DNA from 4 places in the Streptomyces sp. NPDC003635 genome. Region 3 is predicted to be linked to each of the others. Evidence: riboswitches for the same ligand, from Rfam matches in the RefSeq annotation. Region 3 holds a riboswitch; each other region holds the start of a gene.
What was found. A riboswitch is a leader RNA that binds a small molecule or an ion and turns the genes downstream of it on or off. The one in region 3 is predicted to bind cyclic di-AMP.
Positions count from the first base shown of each region.

Region 1: linked by a shared signal. The riboswitch ahead of ACWDRW_RS05345 (NlpC/P60 family protein) and the one ahead of ACWDRW_RS20790 (transglycosylase SLT domain-containing protein) in region 3 are both predicted to bind cyclic di-AMP.
Region 2: linked by a shared signal. The riboswitch ahead of ACWDRW_RS39505 (peptidoglycan DD-metalloendopeptidase family protein) and the one ahead of ACWDRW_RS20790 (transglycosylase SLT domain-containing protein) in region 3 are both predicted to bind cyclic di-AMP.
Region 4: linked by a shared signal. The riboswitch ahead of ACWDRW_RS00060 (M23 family metallopeptidase) and the one ahead of ACWDRW_RS20790 (transglycosylase SLT domain-containing protein) in region 3 are both predicted to bind cyclic di-AMP.

Region 1 is NZ_JBSFOK010000004.1:8,990-12,878, forward strand. Features, by position in the region: gene ACWDRW_RS05340 (tellurite resistance/C4-dicarboxylate transporter family protein) at 1-938, opposite strand, end outside; gene ACWDRW_RS05345 (NlpC/P60 family protein) at 1,169-2,371, opposite strand; cyclic di-AMP (ydaO/yuaA leader) riboswitch at 2,380-2,550, opposite strand; gene ACWDRW_RS05350 (ScyD/ScyE family protein) at 2,818-3,889, shown strand, end outside.
Region 2 is NZ_JBSFOK010000090.1:6,773-10,661, forward strand. Features, by position in the region: gene ACWDRW_RS39505 (peptidoglycan DD-metalloendopeptidase family protein) at 234-1,202, opposite strand; cyclic di-AMP (ydaO/yuaA leader) riboswitch at 1,207-1,366, opposite strand; gene ACWDRW_RS39510 (tyrosine-protein phosphatase) at 1,856-2,641, shown strand; gene ACWDRW_RS39515 (DUF6126 family protein) at 2,651-2,773, opposite strand; gene ACWDRW_RS39520 (helix-turn-helix domain-containing protein) at 2,770-3,390, opposite strand; gene ACWDRW_RS39525 (aspartate aminotransferase family protein) at 3,456-3,889, opposite strand, start outside.
Region 3 is NZ_JBSFOK010000021.1:42,270-46,158, reverse strand. Features, by position in the region: gene ACWDRW_RS20795 (CocE/NonD family hydrolase) at 1-848, shown strand, start outside; cyclic di-AMP (ydaO/yuaA leader) riboswitch at 1,117-1,298, shown strand; gene ACWDRW_RS20790 (transglycosylase SLT domain-containing protein) at 1,302-1,778, shown strand; gene ACWDRW_RS20785 (HAD family hydrolase) at 1,790-2,596, opposite strand; gene fahA (fumarylacetoacetase) at 2,962-3,889, shown strand, end outside.
Region 4 is NZ_JBSFOK010000001.1:16,642-20,530, forward strand. Features, by position in the region: gene ACWDRW_RS00055 (PrsW family intramembrane metalloprotease) at 1-383, shown strand, start outside; gene ACWDRW_RS00060 (M23 family metallopeptidase) at 458-1,477, opposite strand; cyclic di-AMP (ydaO/yuaA leader) riboswitch at 1,489-1,647, opposite strand; gene ACWDRW_RS00065 (PP2C family protein-serine/threonine phosphatase) at 1,878-2,960, opposite strand; tRNA gene ACWDRW_RS00070 (tRNA-Met) at 3,161-3,234, opposite strand; gene ACWDRW_RS00075 (alginate lyase family protein) at 3,286-3,889, opposite strand, start outside.

The sequences.
Region 1 (3,889 bases), on a different contig from region 3:
GCCGCCCCCACGGCGACGGCCAGCCAGGCCGCGACGGCGATCCACAGCAGGACCTCGCCGGGGGTCTCGAGCCAGGGCACATCGACGGCGGCGGCCACCGACAGGGTCGCCGCCGCCGTCATGCCGAGGGGGAACACGGTCGACCAGCGGCGGACGTCGTAGCGGGTCCGCGGGCGGACCAGCTCGGCGACGACGAGTACCGCGTACCAGGCCAGGTCGAGCACCAGCAGGGCGACGGTGACCGTGTGCAGGACGTCGTCGGCGTCCTCGTTCCACAGGTACAGCCGCGGCCCGTCGGCGGCGATCAGCTTGGACCCGGCGAGCGCCGAGATGGCCAACGCACCGCCCGCGACCCACTGGTCACCGGCGCCCTCGAACACCTGCCGCGGATCGAACAGGGCGAGGGCGCAGGCGTACAGGACGAGGCCCAGCCAGAACAGCACGAGCGCCGCGTGCGCGAGCCAGGCCGAGGACTCCGCCGCGGCGAGGACGGCGCCGAGCACCGCGAGCCCCTGAGTGGCCACACAGCCGAGGAACACCGCGCCGGGCATCGGGCGCCGCCAGCGCCGTACGACGTAGAGCAGGCCCGGCCACAGCAGCGCGGCCAGGGCCAGCAGCGCCTCGGCCAGGTGCTGCCAGCCCAGCAGGGAGAAGCGGGTGCCGAGCACGGTCGTCGCCGCGACGGCGGTGAGCGCGGCGGGCGTGCCGGCCTCCTGCCGCCAGCGCTCCGGCTGCCCCACCAGTCGTACGACGAAGTCCGCGGCGAGGCCCAGCCAGGCGACGCAGCCCACGGCCAGGGCGATCCGGGACAGGACCTCGTACCCGGTGAGATGCAGTCCGACCGAGACGATGCCGGTCGCCATCACCGCGGCACCGGCCGCCGGAGGACGCAGCGCCCACCAGGCGCGGAGTGAGCGAAGGGCAGAGGTGCCGGGCATGCGGCCGATGCTAAAGATCCCCGGGCGCGTTCCCCGCGGGCCACGCGCGCGTGGGGGACGAAAGCACCCACGCGCGTGAGGCGTGGCCTCCGGGGCCGGACGCGCGCAAGCGGGAGGCACCGAGAAGCAAGCCCCCGCGCCGTGCCTATCGGCTCCGGGCAGGCCGCCCGGGAGCGGGGATCCGGGCGGGGGCATCGGAAGGGACGCCCCCGCGCGCGTGCCGCCCAGGCTCAGGCGGGGCGGACCACGCTGTGGATCGAGCCCTCGCCGTCGTAGTAGATCGACTCCTCGCGCACGTACGTGCCGGGCTTCGGGGCGTGGATCATCATGCCGTTGCCGATGTAGATGCCGACGTGGGTGATGTCGTCGTAGAAGAAGACGAGGTCGCCGGGCCGGGCGTTGGCGAGGGAGACCGTGGTGCCGGCGTTGACCTGGTCGTAGGTGACGCGCGGGATGTCCACGCCCGCGGCCTTCCAGGCGGCCTGGGTGAGGCCCGAGCAGTCGTAGGAGTCCGGGCCCGTGGCGCCCCAGACGTACGGCTTGCCGATCTGCGCGCGGGCGAAGGCGAGCGCCTTCTCGGCCTTCGTGGCGTAGGAGGAGTCCGCCGTGGCGTCGGTCTCGCTGGTGCCGGTCGAGGTGGAGCCGGTCGAGGCGGAGCCGGAGCCGGTGGAGCCGCTCTCCTGCTGCTGGGCCGCCTCCGCGGCCTCCTCGCGGCGCTGCTCCTCCGCCGCCTGCTGCTCAGCCAGCTCGGCCGCCTTGCGCGCGGCCTCCTCCTGCTTCTTGCGCTCGATCTCCGCGAGCCGCGCCTTCTCCTCGGCCGTGAGCTCGGAGAGCAGCTCCCGCGCGTCGGAGAGCTTCTTCTGGACCGTGGACTTGGCGGTCTTCAGATCGCTCTGCGACTCGTTCAGCGTCTGGAGGCTCTCGGTGGCCTCCTGGCGCTTCTTCATCGTCTCGGACTGCTGCGTGATGTAGTCGTCGACCGCTTCCTTCTGACGGCCGGTCATCCGGTTCATCAGCTGGGTCTGGTCGAAGTAGTCCTGCGGGGTGTCGGCCAGCAGGAAAGTCGCGGTGTCGGGGGCGGAGGCACCGGTCCGGTACTGCGCGGCGGCGAAGGAACCGAGTTCCTCCCGCGCGTCGTTGAGCTTCTGGGTGCGCTTGGCGACGTCGTCGAGGAGCGTGTCGACCTGCTTGCGCTGCTTGGTCGTCTTCTCCTTGGCCGCGTTGTACTTCTCGGTCGCCGTCTCCGCCTGGCGGTAGAGGTCATCGACCTTCTTCTCGACCTCTTCGAGACTCGGCTTGTCGTCCGTGGCCGGGCTGGCGTTGGCCGTCTGGGACAGCAGGGCCACGGAGGTGAGAGCGGCGGTGGCCAGAGCAGGGGTGCGTATGCCTGCTACGCGCGTACCGGCGGGACGCGACTTGCGGTGCGACGCCAAGGGAGGCGACTCCTTCCGTACTCCGCCTACCGAGTTAGCTGTCGGGTTCGGGCGGGTGGTTAGGAAGGGTTGCCCTACGACCACGTCCCGGTGAGGGAGTTGGGTCGATTCACCCCAATGTCGGTGGGTCCCCGGCTCCGGTTGCCGTGGGCGGGCAACGGACTCGGCGGAGGCCGCGCGGCCCGGCGGGGTTCGCCGGTGGGGGTCGTACGGCCTGCCCGGCACGGTAGCCAACTCGTGTGGCCCCTGTGAAGGTTGATGGGTGATATGCCCGATACATTTTCGTGACCTTGGGTCAGGGCTTTGCGCGGCGTGGTCAATACGGACGGATCTGCAGCGACATGTACGTATTTTCTTCGGAGTGACGTCTTCCGCCCGCTTCCGGACGCTAGCTTCCAGCCAGCCGCGGTCGTGTGAGCCGCGGTGGGTGAGTAGGGGGTACGGGCATGAGGAAGCGCACGTCACTCGTCGTCGCCACGGGCGTCGCGCTCGCCGCCACGGCGGGCGTCGCGCCCGCCGGCGCGAGCGGGGGAGGGGACGGCCGGCCGGTCGTCCGGGTGATCGCGAGCGGGCTCGACAACCCGCGCCAGCTCTCGTACGACCAGGGGCGGCTGTACGTCGCCGAGGCCGGCCGGGGCGGCGGGAAATGCATCGGTGAGGGGCCGGAGGGGGAGACCTGCGTCGGGCTCACCTCGGCCGTCACCAAGATCTACTGGGACGGGGGCGCGTGGAAGCACCACAGGGTGGTGAAGGGGCTGCCCTCGGGCGCCGCCCCCGACGGCGGCTTCGCCACCGGCGTCGACGGTGTCTCCGCCCGGTACGGCGAGGTGTGGGGCGTGGAGACCTTCGTGCCGCCGGAGGCCGGGGTGCCCACGAGCCCGCCCTGGAACACCCTCGGCAAGCTGCTGCGCATCGGCCACGGGAAGGCGAAGATCGCCGCCGACGTGTCGGCCGTGGAGCTGAAGTACAACCCGCACAAGGCGAGCCTGGAGTCCAACCCGTACGCCGTCCTGGCCCTCCCGGACGGCCGGAAGATCGTCGCGGACGCGGCCGGCAACGACCTCGTCGAGATCTCCAAGTCCGGCAAGGCCCGTCCCCTCACGGTCTTCCCGGACCACAACGGCCGTGAGTCCGTCCCCACGTCCCTGGCGCTCGGCCCCGACGGCAAGCTCTACGTCGGCGAGCTGAACGGCCTCACCGAGAAGCCCACAGCGCGCGTGTGGCGCGTCGACCCCTGGAGCGGCAAGATCCTCGGCTGGAAGTCCGGCTTCGGCCCGATCAGCGGCCTCGCGGTCAACGGCGGCGGCGACCTCTACGTCAGCCAGCTCTTCGGCGGCGTAGTGACGAAGGTCTCGAACGGCAGGCGTACGCACGTGAAGGTGCCGTTCCCCGCGGGCGTCGCCGTCGACCCCCACGACGGAAAGGTCTACGTCTCGGCCTGGTCGGTCGCGGACCGTGACGGCACTGTTCTGGAGGGCGAGAAGACCCCGGGCGGCCAGGTCTGGAAGATCCTCGGCT
Region 2 (3,889 bases), on a different contig from region 3:
ACATCGGGTCATGATTCACCTTCGAATGTGACCTACGCGACCGTAGGCAGGGGTTGACGGACGGTGAGATAAGCCACTCTTCAAGCCTTCGCCAACTCCGGAATAGACACCGGATCACGGCTGTTGGGGCCTCGACCACCCTGCCCGGCACACCACACCGAAGGCCGGACCCGGGGATCGGGGGTCCGGCCTTCGGCGGCGTGTCAGGCAGGTGGTTCCGAGTGGAGCGTCCGTCAGAGGGAGACGCCCTGGGCGCGGAGGTAGGCGACCGGGTCGACGTCCGAGCCGTAGTCCGGCGTGGTGCGGATCTCGAAGTGCAGGTGCGGTCCGGTCGAGTTGCCGGTCGAGCCGGAGAGGCCGACCTGCTGGCCCGCCGTCACCGACTGACCGCTGGAGACGGACAGCGAGGACAGGTGGGCGTACTGGGCGTAGTGGCCATCGGCGAGCTGGATGACGACCTGGTTGCCGTACGCGCCGGCCCAGCCGGCCGAGACGACGGTGCCCGCGCCCACGGCCTTCAGCGAGGTGCCGGTCGGGACGACGAAGTCGACACCGGTGTGGTAACCGCTGGACCACATGCTGCCCGCGACCTTGTAGGCGGTGCCGACACCGGCGCCGGAGACCGGAGCGGTGAAGCCGCTGGCCGAGGACTGGGCGGCCTGCGTGGTCGTGGTCGCCTGGGCCTCGGAGGACTGCGAGGCCTCCGCGGACTGCGACGACTTGGCGGAGTCCGAGGAGGACGTGGCCGAGGACGGGGTGGAGGACTTCGCGGCCGGCTTCTCGGCGGTGGCCGTCGAGGCGGCCTTCTTGCCGATCGACAGCTTCAGACCCGGGTGGATCAGCGACGGGTCGGCACCGACGGCGGCACGGTTGTCCTGGTAGAGCTTCTCCCAGCCACCGCTGACATCCTGCTCGTCGGCGATCTTCGAGAGATAGTCCCCGGACCGCACCGTGTACGTCTTCGCACCGGTCGTCTTCTTCGCGGCGGCCTTCTTCTCGGCCGCCTTCTTGTCCGCAGCCTTCTTGTCTGCCGCCTGAACCGACTGAACGGCCTTTTCCGAAACGGACTGCGACGGGGCCGCGTGGGCGCCGGTGGCTCCCAGAAGCGGGAGGGCGAGCGCGGCGCCACCGGTTCCGGCGACGGCGATCGTGCGGGTGAAGCGCAGGGTCTTGGGACGGCGGTGCTTACCCTTCGCGGGCATGGCGAATTCCTCTCCGGCGCCTGCGAGGTGAGCTGTCGGGTGCGGACTGGAGATGTCCGGCCGCGCGCTGGGCACGACTTGACCCCGAGCCTGTTCCGGAGACCGGACCAGGCGGTGGTGCCTGTGGGTCCCCCGCTCCTGCCGTGCACGGGTGAGTGTGCGGATTCCGAGCGGCGGCAGGATTCGGCGTCCGCTCGGATGGGTGGGAACGTAAGCGACCAAGACGCAAAGGGACAAGCAGAAGGTTCCACCCGAACCCATCCCTCTTGATCCCTTGTGGGAATTCGCCGTCACTTTCCGTTCATTAGGAGGTGCCCGTTTCCCGCAAATGCCCTTGAAAAACGCTTGAATTACGTGGACATGACGGGCGACGCACCGTCACGGATATGACCCTGCTCACGTGACGTTGCTCCAGAGTCCTTTACTCCAGAGCGAGTTGGAATGAAGGCTGCAATTCGGACAGAAGGACCAGAAGCGGCGCAGCCGGAGAAGTGACGCATCACGACTGTTAGACAAATCGGCGATGAATGGGCAGGGTTTCAGCGCTGTTCGCCCGTTTTGCCGTATTCAATGGTCGGCCATGGTCCATGTCGTATCGTCGGACCGTGCCCGCGGACGAGCAGAGTCGGCGGCATCCGGTGGGAGGAGCCCAAGTGACGCAGCAGGTCCCGTCGACCGAGCCCGAGCTGGCCGGAGTGCGCAACTTCCGCGATGTCGGCGGACTGCCGACGGTGGACGGCCGCCGGGTGCGCCACGGCGTGCTGTTCCGCAGCGGTCATCTCGCGCACGCGACCGACGAGGACGCGGCGTTCCTCGGCTCCCTCGGCCTGCACACGATCTTCGACTTCCGCAACACCGCGGACCAGAAGCTGGAGGGCCCCGACGTCGAGCTGGCGGGGGTGCGCAATGTGAACCTGCCGCTGTCCGACCCGGCGGACGGCGCCGAGTTCTGGAAGATGGTCCGCGACGGCGAGATCGAGCAGCTGCGGGAGATCCTGGACGACGGCAAGGCCGCGAACCGGATGATCGAGTCGTACCGCATGATCATCAAGGAGCGCACGGCCGAGCACTCCCAGGTGCTGCACTCCCTCGCCGAGGACAGCGTCCCGGCCCTGATGCACTGCGCGGCGGGCAAGGACCGGGCCGGTCTGTCGATCGCGGTGACCCTGCTGGCACTGGGCGTCGAGCGCGAGGCGATCATCGCCGACTACCTGGAGTCGAACGCCAAGCACCGCCGCTACCGGGTGCAGCGCAACAACAGCCACACCCCCGAGGTCATGGAGCTGCTCAGCCCGCTCTTCGACGCGCGCGCCGAGTACCTGACGGCGGCCTTCGAGACCATCAAGGAGACCTGGGGCGACGTCGACAGCTACCTGGAGCAGGCGCTGCGGATCACCCCCGAGGTCCGGGAGCGCCTCCGGGAGCGCCTGCTCGACTGAGCCGTACGACTACTGCTTCGCCCCCAGCTCGAAGAGCAGGTAGATGAACGCGGCGAAGACGTGCCCCACCGCGATGTAGATGATCAGGCGGACCCACAGGGCGCGCGGGAACTTCTCCTCCATGTCGGTCATGGCGTCTCTCCGGTCGGTGAGGGGGTGGGCCCCAGGCACAACGTGGCCGTGGGGCTCTGCAGCAGGGTGTGGACGAACAGGAGCTCGACCCCGCCTTCGTCCAGGGCGGCGATCCGGTGCGGGGTCAGCGAGTCGAAGTGGGCACTGTCGCCCGGTGCGAGCCGGTGCGTGGTGTCCCCGAGGCGCAGCCGCAGCCGCCCGCTGAGGACGTAGAGCCACTCCTCGCCCGGGTGCACCCGCACGATGTCGCCCTGGGAGCCGAAGGGGACGTGCAGCCGCAGCGCCTGCATTCCGCGACCGGGCGCCCCGGCCTGCCGGTACGTCCAGCCGCCGGCCTCGGTCGGTTCCATGTCGGCGGCGCGCACCACGGCGTCCCGGTCGGCGACCGTCTCGCCGAGCAGCTCCGAGACGGTCGTACCGTAGATACGGGCGAGCGAGAGCAGCATCGGCAGTGAGGGCTGTCGCTGCCCGGTCTCCAGTCGGGAGAGATGGGCGGGCGAGAGCCCGGCGGCACGGGCCGCGGCCTCCAGGGTGAGGGAGGCCTGGCGCCGCAGTGCACGCAGCTGCGGCGCCACCTCGGGCAGGTCGTCGGCCGGCCCGGTCTCGGGAGAGCTCATGCTCTCCATTCAGCCGCAGATTTGCCTCTACGGCAAATTACTTGCCCCAGAGGCAAAGGCCGAGGTCACCTGTTCGCGACGGCCTGCTTCACCAGCGTCTTGCCGAAGTCCCACATCAGCCCGCCACCGCTGTGCGCGTCGTCCATCACCTCGGTGAAGGCGTCCACGAACCGCTCCACCTCCCGTTCGCCGACGATCAGCGGCGGGATCAGCTTGATCACCTCCAGATGATCGCCCGAGACCTGGGTGAGGATCCGGTGCCGCTGGAGCAGCGGAACGACGACCATCTGCGCGAACAGTCCCTTGCGGGCCGTCTGGAGCATGGTCCACCGGCCGCGCAGCCGCAGCGAGGAAGGCCGGCCGAACTCGATGCCGATCATCAGGCCCCGGCCGCGTACGTCGGCGAGCAGCTCGTACTTCTCGACCAGTGCCGCGAGCCGCGACCTCAGCAGCTCGCCCGTGGCGCGGGCGCCCGCGACGATCTGCTCGTTCTCCATGA
Region 3 (3,889 bases):
TGCTGGGGCGGCCGAGGGTGCGGCTGCGGCTGACCTCTGAGGTGCCGCGCGGGCAGGTCGTCGCCCGGGTCTGCGATGTCGCCCCCGACGGCTCCTCGACGCTCGTCACACGGGGCGTGCTGAACCTCTCCGCGCGGCACGGCCGCGACCGGGCGGTGCCATGGGAGCCGGGCGCCACCCAGGACGTCGCGTTCGAGCTGAACGCCGTCGGACACGCCTTCCCGGCCGGCCATCGCATCCGGCTCGCGGTGTCGTCGGCGTACTGGCCCTGGGTCTGGCCCCAGCCGGAGTCGGCGGCGGGCTTCTCGCTCGATCCGGCGGGGAGCTTCCTGGAACTGCCGGTACGCGCGCGTGCCGTCTCCTCCGACAGCGCCGGCGGGGACGGCTTCGAGACCGACCCCGAGATCACCTCCGTGATCCCCTCCGAGATCACCTTCGACGAACCGGAGCACGCCGAGCCGCTGGGCGTGAGCTGCCCGGTCACCCTGGACGAGCCGCCCCCCGAGCGGCTCGTCGTCCGTGACGTGGCCAAGGGCGAGTGGCGCCTGGAGGTCGAGCCTCGCCACGGCGGCACGCGCGTGTACCCGGACGGTCTGGAGTTCACCGAGGACGCGCTGGAGACGTACACGATCCAGGAGGCGGACCCGCTCTCCGCCCGTGCCGGCTCGGAGTGGTCGATCCGGCTGCACCGCCCGGAACTGGCGTGGGACACCTCCGTACAGACCCGTTCGGAGATCGCCTGCGACGCGGAGGACTTCGTCGCCACGAACGAGGTGATCTGCCGGGAGGGCGGCGAGGTGGTGTTCCACCGGACGTGGGAGAAGCGGATTCCGCGAACGGCCGGTTGATAAGGCCCTATTGGATTGATTGCCCGATTTGGTAGGTCTTGCGCTGGGCGTGAATTGACTCACGCGAGGGTGCGCACAGTCGTCCCACAGACTTCCCCCGACACCCCCTCGTCGCTTGCGAGTTGAACCTTGGCACCCGCAAAGGCTCAACAGCCGCACACCCCTTGGGTAAAGATCAAATCCCTTGATATGTGAATCCGCCACTTGTTTCGGACATGTGCTCTCGCATACGTTCCCGGCCTGTCGGGCGGACGCCTCATCCTGCCGCCGTCCGACTCCACCGAGATCTTCGTACGGCAGGAGCGGGGGACCCAGGTACGTCGCCGGGCCGGACGTCTTCGGACATACCGGTACGGCTCGGGGTGAAGTCGTGCGCTCTTCGTGGTGCGCGGCCGGGCAGCTCCCGCCCGAACCCGACAGCTCACCTCGCAGGCGCCGGAGAGGAACCTCGTCATGTCTGCTGCCGCTCAGCCCCGCCGCCCCCGCCGCGTCGCCCGCAAGCTCGCCGTCCTCGGCACCGGAGCCGCCGTACTCGCGCTCCCCCTCATCGGCGCGACCAACGCCTCGGCGGCCACCTCGACCGTCACCACCGCCACCTCGCTCGGGTACGCCAACAACCTCGACGGCTGGATCCGCGCGTCCCTCCAGGTCATGGCGCAGAACGGGATCCCCGGCAGCTACGACGGCATCTACCGCAACATCATTCGGGAGTCCTCGGGCAACCAGTACGCGATCAACAACTGGGACTCCAACGCCGCCGCCGGCACCCCGTCCAAGGGCCTGCTCCAGGTGATCGACCCGACCTTCCAGGCGTACCACGTGGCGGGCACCTCCTACGACCCCTACGACCCGGTCGCGAACATCACCGCCGCCTGCAACTACGCTGCCCAGCGGTACGGCTCGATCGACAACGTCTTCGGCGCGTACTGAGCCTTCTCCCGCTACCGGAAGAGTCTTTCGAGGACGACGGCGATGCCGTCGTCCTCGTTCGACAGGGTGATCTCGTCGGCAACCGCCTTGAGTTCGGGGTGGGCGTTGGCCATCGCGACGCCGTGCGCCGCCCAGTCGAACATCGGGATGTCGTTGGGCATGTCCCCGAAGGCGATCGTCCGCTCCGGGCCGAGGCCGAGGTGGTCCGCGGCCAGCGCGAGGCCGGTCGCCTTGGTGATGCCGCATGGCTGAAGTTCGACCGTCCCCGGGCCCGACATGGTGACCGTCGCCAGCGAACCGACCACCGAGCGGGCCGTCGCCGCCAACTGGTCGTCGGACAGGTCGGGATGGCGCAGCAGCACCTTGCTGATCGGCTCGCACCACAGGTCGTCGCGCCGCCCGACCCGCACCGCGGGCAGGGTGGGGTGCGGCATCAGATAGCCGGGCTCGATCAGCGTGAGCCCGTCGACGCCGTCCTGGTCGACCGCGGCGTAGACCTGCCCCACCTCGGCCTCGATCTTGCCGAGCGCGGTCTCGGCCAACTCCCGGTCCAGGGTGACCGACCACAGGAGACGGTTCGCGCCGGCGTCGTACACCTGCGCGCCCTGCCCGCACACCGCGAGCCCCTCGCTTCCGAGGAGGTCGAGGAGCGGCCGCACCCTGGGCGCCGGCCGGCCGGTCACCACCAGGTGCCGGGCGCCGGACTCCGCCACCCGCGCGAGCGCGGCGAGCGACCGGTCGGACAGCGTGTCGTCGCCTCGGAGCAGCGTTCCGTCCAGATCGGTGGCGATGAGTGAATATGCGATGGGTGCGGCCATGATCAGAGAATACGGACAGGACGCCCCGGCGACTCAGCGCGAACCGGACGACCCCGGCGTCCACCACGGCCCCGCGCGCCCCCTCCAACTCCCTTGATATCAGCCGCATATGGTGCAATGAGGGCAAGCTGTGACGAACGGGGGCGATTGGTGCGGTCGGCCAGGACCGGGACTCCGTGTGGTAGCCGATGGCGACGTCCGGGCGCCGATCGTCGGCGGGCGGGAGCGGTGCCCGGAGCGGGCGCGGGGCGTCTTCGACGACTGATCATCTCGCTCCTTCGGCACTGCCCAAGAGGGGTGCCCCACACGTAACGTGTCCGGCGACGACACGGACCCGTGGCACGCACGAGAGTGAGGCAGCACCCATGCCCCCCTTCGATCTCCCCGAGGGCGACCCCTTCGGCCCGCACAACCTTCCGTACGGTGTCTTCTCCGTCCCCGGTGAGGACGGAGACCGCCGGGTCGGTGTACGGCTCGGCGACCACGTCCTGGACGCGGGGGCGGCGGCGCGGGTGCTGGGTTCCCCGTACGCCTCCCTGCTCGACCGGCCCACGCTCAACCCGCTGCTGGCCGCCGGCCGCACCGCCTGGTCGGACGTGCGCCGCGCGCTGACGGCCTGGGTCACGGTGCCGTCGCACCGGGAGACCATCGAGCCGCTGTTCCACCCGCTGTCCTCGGTGACCCTGCACCTCCCCTTCGAGGTCGCGGACTACGTCGACTTCTACGCCTCCGAGAACCACGCCCGGAACGTCGGCCAGATGTTCCGCCCCGACGCGGCGGACTCCCTCACCCCGAACTGGAAGCACCTCCCGATCGGCTACCACGGCCGCTCCGGCACGGTCGTCGTCTCCGGCACGGATGTCGTACGGCCCTCCGGCCAGCGCAAGGCCCCGACCGACGCGGCCCCCGTCTTCGGCCCGTCCGTCCGACTGGACATCGAGGCGGAGGTCGGCTTCGTGGTGGGCGTGCCCTCGGCGATGGGCAGCCCGGTCGGCCTCGGTGACTTCCGGGAGCACGTGTTCGGGCTCTGCCTGCTCAACGACTGGTCCGCGCGTGACGTCCAGGCCTGGGAGTACGTCCCGCTCGGCCCGTTCCTCGGCAAGTCCTTCGCCACCTCGGTGTCGGCGTGGATCACCCCGCTGGACGCCCTGGACGCGGCCCGTGTGACGCCGCCGGAGCGCACCCACGAACTGCTGCCCTACCTGGACGACGCGGCCGAGGAGCCCGGTGGCTACGACCTGCGGATCTCGGTGTCCCTCAACGGCCATGTGATCGCCGAGCCCCCTTTCTCCA
Region 4 (3,889 bases), on a different contig from region 3:
CCCCCGGCGAGCCCTTCGCGCTGAGCTCGATGCGGGCCCGGCGCCTGGCCCGTCAGTACGCCCGCCGTCACGCCGGAAAGCGGGCGGCGCGGGAGGTGGCGCACTACGAGGCGTACGCGACCTCCCTGGCGTTCCTGCGGCACCGGGGCCGCCGGGGCCGCGCGGGCGCCGACTTCGTCGTACGGGAAGCGGAGTTGCTGGGGGAACTGTGGCGGCGCCGGGAGATCGCGCGGCCCGCCCTGGACCACGCGGCCCGGGTCACCGCCCCGCCGGTGCCGGTGCTGCCGCCTCCGTGGCCGGTCCACGGGGTGTACGGAAACCCGGCGCAGCCGACCTACCAGGCCTATCCCGCGTACCCGGGGTACAACCCGTACCGCACGTAGACATGCGTAACCGGCAGCCCTGACGTCGGGGGGATGTGCCGTCAGGACCGCCGGGGATCACACGGGGGGCTGAATCAGGGGTTGAGGCCCTTGCTGCGCAGCCAGGCCAGCGGGTCGATGCCGGAGGTGGACCCCTCGGGGTGGACCTCCATGTGCAGGTGGGCGCCGGTCACGTTGCCGGTCGCGCCCACGCGCCCGATGACGTCACCGGTGTTGACCTTCTGGCCGACGCTGACGCTGATCGAGGACTGGTGCGCGTACCAGATCTCGGTGCCGTCCTCCAGGGTGAGCACGGTCTTGTAGCCGTAGGAGCCGTCCCAGCCCGCCGCCGTGATCGTGCCGGTGTGGACCGCCTTGAGGAGGGTACCTGTGGGAGCGGCGAAGTCGAGGCCGGTGTGGTAGCCGGAGGACCACAGCGACCCGGCCTGACCGAAGGTCGAGGTGAGGGTGTACGAGGACGTGGGCAGCGCGAACTGCTTGGCGAGCTGGGCCAGCCGCTCGGCCTCGGCCTTCTCGCGGGCCTCCTCCTCCGCCTTCTCCTTGGCGGCCTGGGCCTTGGCCTCGGCCTCCTTCTCCGCCTTCGCGGCGGCTTCCGCGGCGGCCTTCTCGGCGGCAGCGGCGGCGGCCTCGGCGGCCTTGGTGTCGACCTGGTCCTGCTGCTGCTCGGCCTGGGCCATGATGCGGGCGCGCAGCGCCTCGCCGGCGTCGGCGGCCTGCTCGGTCCCGGTGGTGGTGACCCCGATGTTGCTGAGCGGGGTGGTGTCGGCCTCGGGAGCCTCGTCCGCGGAGTCGTTGATCAGCGGCAGGTCGGGCATGGTGATCGCGACCGGCGGCTTGCCGGACTGCGCGCTGGCCATGCCGCCCGCGCCGACGGCGGCTATGACGCCGACGCCGAGAACCGTGGAGCTGCGGGCGAGTCCGCCGCGCTGCTTGGCGACGCGGTGCCGGCCGCGTACCGGGCGAATGGACTCCGCGGTGGGGTTCCACTCCTCCCAAGGGCCCTCGTCGGTGCGGTGGCTGCCGTAGCCGAAAGCCTCGGTGTCACGCTGGCTCGGCACGAACGGGGCCTCAGGGCCAGGCCGGTTTGACGCCACGTGGGCGTGCTCCTTTCCTTCCTTCTCGCCTACCGGGTTAGCTGACGGGTTCGGAGCAGGAAGGTCTCCTACGCGCGTATATCCGCCGTTTCATGTCCGGCGAAATACGAGCGATTCACCCCAAGTTGGTGGTTCCCCGGTTCCCTTACGGGATTCGGCGCGTGCGCACGGAGCCGACTCTTGTGACGGCTGGGACGACCGCGCTGCGTTATCGAACGTTAATAGACCCGGGGCGCTGATTCCAAGCTGTTCCTCTTGATCATTAACGATTCCGGCCTGGACTTTCGGGTCACCAGGGGGCCAAATCGGGCGAGTTGGCCACGCTTCAGGTGTCACAGTAGTGCTGACGGTGTGTCAGTTGTTATGCGGAGGGCGTCTGTCCGGTCACCCCCGGTGACGGTCAGGGCCGTCGCACGGCGAGCAGCGCCATGTCGTCCGCCATCCCTCCCCCGCTGTGCCGGCGCACCTCCTCGGCGAGGGTCCGGATCAGCGTGCCGGGATCGGCGAAGGTGCGGCCGGCCAGCCGCAGCTCGGGGTCGTAGAAGGCGCCGTGCGCGTCCCGGGCCTCGGACAGTCCGTCGGTGTGCAGCAGCAGGGTGGTGCCGGGCGGGAAGGGGACCTCGTCGGCTGTGGCCGGCCAGTTGCCCAGCTCGCTCATGCCCAGGGGCAGCGCGGGCTCCCGGGCGGGCAGCGGGCGCACGGTGCCGTCGGGGTACAGCAGCAGCGGTGGCGGATGACCGCGGTTGACGACCCGTACGCCCCCGTCGCCGTGCGGGAGTTCGGCGAGTACGGCGGTGGTGAACCCCTCGACGGCGTCGATCCCGTCGCGCCGGGAGCCCTCCCGGTTCAGCGCCCGCTCCAGCCGCTGCGCGACCGCCTCCAGGGTCGGCTCCTGCTCGGCGGCCTCGCGGAACGCCCCGATGACGACGGCGACGGCCGCGACCGCCCCCATCCCCTTGCCGCGCACGTCACCGACGACGAGCCGGACGCCATAGGTGCTGTCCTGCACCGCGTACAGATCGCCGCCGATGAACGCGTCGGCCTGCGCCGCCTCGTAGCGGGCGGCGATCTCGTACCCGCCGAGCCGCTCCATGGGCAGGGGCAGGACGGCGCGCTGGGTGGCCTCGGCGATCTCGCGCTGCGAGGCGAGCCGCAGATGGCCCTGGCGCACGACGAGATTGAGCCCGGTGGCCAGGACGGCGACCGTGACGACGGTGAGCACCTCGGTGACCGTGTCCGCGTCGAGGCCGAAGCCGAAGCGGACATGGACGCCGTAGGTGGCTATCAGGGCCCCGATCCCGGTGACGACGGTGCCGAGGAGACTGAAGAACGGCGCGGCGACCAGCGGCGCGGCGGTGAAGAAGGGGACCGGGGTGTAGCCGCGGGGAGTGACGAAGTCGTACAGGACTCCGCCCGCGATGAGCAGCGCCGGGAGCAGCCGGACGAAAGTGCGTGCGGGCGGGACGCGCCGTGCGTTCGCCACCCCTGAGATCCGCACCGCCGCCTCCCACCACGTCCGCCGTCCCTCCAGGTTTCCCGGAGCGGGGGCGGGGGGCGATCGGGGTGGGCCGAGTGGATGAGACCGGGAACACACACGGAACGGACCGCGAACGGCCATGACACCCACGCGGAAACGACTGAGGGCCGGAACTCGTTGAACGAGTTCCGGCCCTCGGCCTTCAGTAGCGGGGACAGGATTTGAACCTGCGACCTCTGGGTTATGAGCCCAGCGAGCTACCGAGCTGCTCCACCCCGCGTCGGTGAAACCAGTGTACGTCATCCGCGGGACACGAAGCACACACGTTTGTTCACGCGGCGGGGTTCCCGGCGTGGGTCAGGGTCTCCCAGGCCACGAAGAGGTTGTCGGTACCGGCCGGGCGGGTCTTCTCGGCGAGCCTGCGGGCGGCCGGGACGGAGCCGCCGCGCCGGTCCTCCAGATGGTTGAGGGCGACCTCGAGATCGGGCCCGAGGGTCCGCTCGACCTCGCCCCCGCACAGCCACCCCGGCGCCGGCTCCCCCAGCTGGTGGCGGGCGTGCAGTGCCATCGCGGCCGTCAGCCGGTCCTCGGCCTCTCCGTACAGATCGACGCCCTGGTGCCAGGCGGTCTCGGCGATGTGGGCGGTGGCGGCGAGGGAGCGGCCGACATGCGCGAAGTCGCGGCAGGTCTCCTGGGTGAGGCCCGTCCGGTACGTCGTCTGGTCGAACCAGTACGACGCCAGCCGCTGCGGGGTGTTCATGCCGGACCCGGCCGGGGTGAGCGGGAGGCGGCCGTCCTTCTCCAGGTAGAAGTAGGCGGGTACGCGGTCGCGGTAGCGGGCGAGGGCGTGGTCGAAGGTCGCGTGGTCGTCGAGGAAGACGGCGATGGAGATGGCGGCGTCGGTGGTGACGAGGTCCCGGTCGCCGTTGACGTCC